2 linked regions of the Tolumonas auensis DSM 9187 genome follow. Each later gene encodes a partner of the first gene's protein in a complex. Links are inferred from orthologs where the notes say so. Each region holds a gene or a part of one and is shown in the gene's direction. Other genes may lie near its edges.

Region 1 (2,999 bases):
TGAACTATTACCGGTCTATTTCACCGCGCCAACTGGCAGCCGGATCGCGCTGCGCTATGAAGCCGGCCGTTCGCCGGTATTAGCGGTGCGTATTCAGGAGATGTTCGGGCAGAGTGAAACGCCGAAAGTGGCTAACGGTAAAGTGGCTTTGCAGATAGAGTTGCTGTCACCGGCAAAACGACCATTACAGATCACACAGGATCTGGTAGCGTTCTGGCAGGGTGCCTACAGCGAAGTGAAAAAAGAGGGCAAAGGGCGTTATCCGAAGCATTACTGGCCTGATGATCCACTGCAGGCTATGCCAACCAAAACTGTTAAACGACTAATGTAACAGGAATAAATTTCACGTGGCTAAGAAACCAACAAAGAAAAGTACGCCGGTTTATCCATTCTGGCACTGGCGTCGCTGGATTGGACTGGCGATAAAACTTGGGCTGGTAGGGATCGCTTTCATGGTGCTGTTTGGCATCTATCTCGACAGTCTGATCCACAGTAAATTCGATAGCGGCCAGAAATGGCAGTTGCCGGCCGTGGTCTATAGCCGGCCACTGGAGCTGTTTCCCGGCCAGCGTTTGTCATTGCAGCAGATGTTGCATGAGCTGAAACTGCTGAATTACCGCGAAAGCAGCAATCCGAAAGGACCGGGGCAGTATGCGGTGAATGGCCAGCGGATGGTGGTTATCCGGCGGTCGTTTAATTTTGCCGATGGTACAGAAAAAGCACGGCCATTACTGCTGACCTTCAGCGGACAACGTCTGGCGAATATCAAGAATGCGGATAACCAGCGTGAGCTCGGTTATATACGCATGGATCCGGTGCTGCTGGATCGCCTGAGTGGTGAAGAGATCGAAGACCGTATTCTGCTGCGGATCAATCAGGTACCGCAGTCGTTTGCCAATATGCTGCTGCAGGTGGAAGACCGTGATTTTTATAACCACGGCGGTGTGTCGTTACTTTCGATTGGCCGTGCCTTTCTGGCCAACCTGCGGGCTGGTCATACGGTACAGGGTGGCAGTACGCTCACACAGCAGCTGGCTAAAAACTACTTCCTGACCCGTGAACGCAGCATCTGGCGTAAAGTGCAGGAAGCGTACATGGCGGTGATCATTGATTATCGCTATGACAAAAACCAGATCCTTGAAACCTATATGAACGAGATCTATCTCGGTCAGAATTTTGCGCAAGGTGTATATGGTTTCGGGCTGGCGTCGTATTTCTATTTCGGTATGCCACTCAATGAGCTGGAACCGGATCAGATGGCCTTGCTGGTTACTATGGTTCGCGGTCCTTCTTATTATGACCCATGGCGTTATCCGGAACGGGCACAGCAGCGACGTGACATGATCCTGCGACTGATGCTGGAAAATAATCAGCTGACACCGGAGCAGTTCCAGAGTTATGCCGCACGTCCGTTAGGTTTGATTGAACGCGGGCAGATGACCTATGGCCGCACGCCGGCCTTTATGAATCTGCTGCGCCGTGAACTGCGCCAGCGTTTCGGTGCCGGTTTCCTTGAACAGTCTGGTCTGAAAATTTTCACCAGTCTTGATCCGGTCGCACAACAGGCGGCGGAAGAGTCCGTTTCTTCCCAGCTGAACAGTATCGAAAAACGTCTGAACCGGAAATCACTGCAGGGTGCGATGGTGGTAACCAATCGTCATTCCGGTGAAGTCTCTGCGCTTGTCGGTGGACGTGACACCAGTTATGCCGGTTTAAACCGTGCGCTGGATGCGCGTCGCCCTATCGGTTCACAGGTTAAACCTGCGGTGTATCTGACCGCACTTGATCAGGGCTATCAGCTGGCAACGCCACTGAAGGATGAACCGCTGCAGTTACGTAATCAGGGCGGCAAAACCTGGGCACCGCAAAACTACGATAAGACCTATCGTGGCAATGTGCCGTTATATGCTGCCATGGCGAATTCACTGAATGTGCCGACGGTTCGTTTAGGTATGGCGGTGGGGGTCCCTGCGGTAGCGGAAACCCTGAAAAAGATGGGGGTGACGCAGGATATCCCGCTCTTCCCGTCACTGTTTCTGGGGATACTGGAACTTTCTCCGTATGAGGTGAATCAGGCGTATTTGACGTTGGCGACAGAAGGGTTATATCAGCCGCTGACCGCTATCCGGACGATTCAGGATAACAGTGACAAAGTCATTTATCAGCGTGCTGAAAAAGCTGAACGTCGTTTAAGCAGTCAGTCAGCATATCTGACGCTGTTCGCGATGACGAAGGTCGCCAGTCTGGGGACTGCGCGCAGTCTGGCGGCGAAATTCCCGAATGCTGTGCTGGCGGGTAAAACAGGTTCCACGGATAACCTGCGTGATGCATGGTTTACGGGCATGGATAACGATGAGGTGGTTACGGTCTGGGTCGGACGGGATGACAATAAGCCGGCTGGTTTGACCGGCGCCAATGGTGCATTGCCGCTGTTCAGTGACTATATGACTCGCCGTGGTGTGAATTCGCTGAAATTACCGGTGCCGCAGGGGATCTCTATGGTCAACTTCAACCTGAGCGGTAAACCTGTTGCTAGTGGTTGTGGCGGTGCACTAATGTTACCGGCCCGTAGCGATAAATTACCACCGGCGGAGGGTTGCAGTAGTACACCGGTCGACTGGATTAAAAACATGTTCGCGCTAGGAGAATAGTTAATTCGGCGTAAAGGCTCTGGTCACTGACTCAACGCTGACACGCCGTAAATCCATCCATGGAGGCTTGAGCGCCGCATCCTTGCGGCGCACAGTCGACTTATGAGTCGGTAACCTGCCGCCATCCGGCAGAATATGCCATTGCCTAGGCCAGCATATCCTTGCGTACTTTATCGGCAGTTTCCCGGCCTTGCAGCGCGGCAACAATTGCCAGTGCGAAATCAATACTGGTTGCCGGCCCCTGACTGGTGATCAGTTTATTCGGCTTATCGACGACAACGCGATCTTTACGTACCTGCGCCGCCGGCAGTTGACCTTCAGTGCCGGGATAGCCAGTGACCAGTGCAT
Region 2 (2,850 bases), 340 kb from region 1 along the record:
GTTATCATACAGAAACGCGATGGCGGTTTCCTCTATGCGACAACCGATATAGCCTGTGCCAAATACCGTGTTGAAACGCTGAAAGCCGACCGCGTCCTCTATTTCATCGACTCCCGCCAGCACCAGCATCTGCAGCAAGCCTGGATGATTGCGCGTAAAGCCGGTTATGTACCGGAGCAGGTTTCTCTGGAACACCACGCCTTCGGCATGATGCTGGGTAAAGATGGCAAACCATTCAAAACCCGGACAGGCGGCACCGTTAAATTGTCAGAACTGCTGGACGAAGCAGAACTTCGCGCCGGTGCCCTGATCGCGGAAAAATCAGCTGACCTGCCGGAAGCTGAAAAAGCGAAAGTGATTCATGCGGTCGCGATGGGTGCGGTGAAATATGCCGATTTATCGAAAAACCGGACCACAGATTACATCTTCGACTGGGACAACATGCTGACCTTCGAAGGCAATACTGCGCCATATCTGCAATACGCTTACACCCGTATTCAGTCGATCTTCCGCCGTGTTGGTGATGAAGCGCAGCCAGGCCCGGTACAAATCACTGCACCAGCGGAAGAGACACTGGCGCAGAAACTGCTGCAGTTCAATGATGTCGTACATAACGTGGCCCAGAAAGGGATGCCACATCTGCTGTGTACTTACCTGTATGAACTGTCTGGTTGTTTCATGAGTTTCTACGAAGCCTGCCCAATCAACAAAGAAGGCGTAACCGCTGCAGAAAAAGGCAGCCGCCTGACTTTGTGCCAGGCTACAGCGAAAACATTAACGCTGGGTCTGTCTTTGCTGGGTATTGAGACACTGGAGCGCATGTAAACAATGACCCGGGATTATGTACGCAGCTCACGACCTGCCAAACGCAAACCGGCAAGCAGGGGCACCGGTACAGGCCGGGGAAGCAGTCATAACACCAGCGCACCATTCCCTCTGGTGCGCGCGCTGCTGGCACTGACGCTGGTCATTGGCTTTGGGGTTTTTCTGTACCATATCAGCGGTTCATCCGGTGAAACGGATACAGCAGCAAACTCACTGGCCGATGCGCAGGCACCTGTTCCGATTGAACAACAACGGCCGGCCAAAGAAGAATTTGACTACATGCAAATCCTGCAAAACAAGGAAGTGCCGGTCGAATTGCCTGATGGCCAGGTGATCAGTGATCCAAGTAAAGATCCGCAACTGTTGCAGTATCAGCAAAAAATGCAGGAAATGCTGCGGGCGCAGCAGGAACGAGCAAAACTACTGGCACAGCAACAAAATGGCCAGTTACCTGCCGGGCAGCTACCGGCTGACAGTACGGCGCTGACACAAATGGCCATGAGTCAGACACAGGCACCACCGACAGTCAGAAGCCAGACCCCGGCGAAGACAACTGCAAACGGCACCACAGCAACAACTGCCCAACGCGCCACAGATGCGCCGGCTCAGGCAGCGAATCCGCGGAAGCCACGCTCTTTTGCCGATGTGATCGCGAAGGAATCAGCCGGAAACAGCAAACCAGCCGCAGCGCCGGTCACTAAAACCGCTTCTCAGGAACGTGATGAAGCACTGGCCATGTTCGGTAAACCGCGCCCTTACGCTGCTGACAGCACCGTGACAGCAAGCCGTAATGTTGCCACAACGACCACGAACAAACGCTTTATGATGCAGTGTGGTGCTTTCCGTACTGCAGATCAGGCCAGCACGCTGCAATCGCGTATTGCCGTACAGGGTCAGAACGCACAGGTCCGTAAAGGCAGTAGTGCCGCCGGGACCTGGCATCGCGTTATCCTGGGTCCATACAGCAGCCGTGCAACCGCTGAACAGTCACTTTCCCGCCTGAAAGGTGCCGGGACTGTGCAAAGCTGCACGATCTACGCGCAATAGCTATCTACGCGCAATAACCATTTTCTGCGCGTAATAACTCTTTTCCGCATAATTCCCGCATATCTAACCTTGAAATAGGGGCTCCCCGCCCCTATCTCCTTTCTCATGAATCTTCGTCGGCACAGCCGGCTACCCGTAATCGAGGTTTATGTGACTACAATCGTTTCTGTTCGGCGCAATGGCCAGGTGGTAATTGGTGGCGATGGTCAGGTTTCTCTTGGCAACACCGTCATGAAAGGCAATGCCCGCAAAGTTCACCGTCTCTATAACGGCAAAGTACTGGCTGGTTTTGCCGGCGGTACGGCCGATGCCTTTACGCTCCTGGAGCGTTTCGAAGCCAAACTGCAGGCGCATCAGGGAAATCTGGAACGTGCTGCGGTCGCATTAGCCAAAGAGTGGCGTACCGACCGCGCATTACGCCGGCTGGAAGCACTGCTGGCTGTCGCTGATGCACAGCGCTCTTTCATCATTACCGGTAACGGCGATGTTGTGCAGCCGGAAAATGATCTGATCGCCATCGGCTCCGGCGGCGCGTTCGCGCAATCTGCCGCCCGTGCACTGTTGGAAAACACCGAGCTTTCTGCTGAAGAGATTGTAAAAAAAGCACTGACTATCGCGGGTGATATCTGTGTCTTTACGAATAGTTTCCATACTATCGAAGTACTGGAATACCCTACCGTTACACCTGTTTAACTGATTGCAGACCAAGGATACCCAGATGTCTGAAATGACTCCGAGAGAAATTGTCCACGAGCTTGATCGTCATATCATTGGTCAGGCCGAAGCCAAACGCGCCGTTGCGATTGCACTGCGTAACCGCTGGCGCCGTATGCAGCTCAGTAATGAGTTGCGTCAGGAAGTCGCACCGAAAAATATTCTGATGATTGGCCCGACCGGGGTTGGTAAAACCGAGATTGCCCGTCGTCTGGCCAAACTGGCCAATGCGCCATTTATCAAAGTCGAAGCGACCAAATTCAC

What was found. Proteins that work in one complex are often made in the same cells at the same time.
Region 2: the proteins of mrcB (region 1) and TOLA_RS02445 are in contact, whole or in part, in a crystal structure (PDB 6YN0), measured with the Escherichia coli proteins. The link is inferred for Tolumonas auensis DSM 9187 from one-to-one orthologs.

The regions. Positions count from the first base shown.
Region 1 is NC_012691.1:865,459-868,457, forward strand. It holds mrcB (penicillin-binding protein 1B), read left to right. Parts: upstream 1-347; coding sequence 348-2,651; downstream 2,652-2,999. Other genes in the region: hrpB (ATP-dependent helicase HrpB), read left to right, coding at 1-331; TOLA_RS04060 (DJ-1 family glyoxalase III), read right to left, coding at 2,797-2,999. UniProt on the Escherichia coli protein: Cell wall formation. Synthesis of cross-linked peptidoglycan from the lipid intermediates.
Region 2 is NC_012691.1:527,260-530,109, reverse strand. It holds TOLA_RS02445 (SPOR domain-containing protein), read left to right. Parts: upstream 1-828; coding sequence 829-1,872; downstream 1,873-2,850. Other genes in the region: hslU (ATP-dependent protease ATPase subunit HslU), read left to right, coding at 2,591-2,850; hslV (ATP-dependent protease subunit HslV), read left to right, coding at 2,023-2,565; argS (arginine--tRNA ligase), read left to right, coding at 1-825. UniProt on the Escherichia coli protein: Essential cell division protein that activates septal peptidoglycan synthesis and constriction of the cell. Acts on both sides of the membrane, via interaction with FtsA in the cytoplasm and interaction with the FtsQBL complex in the periplasm.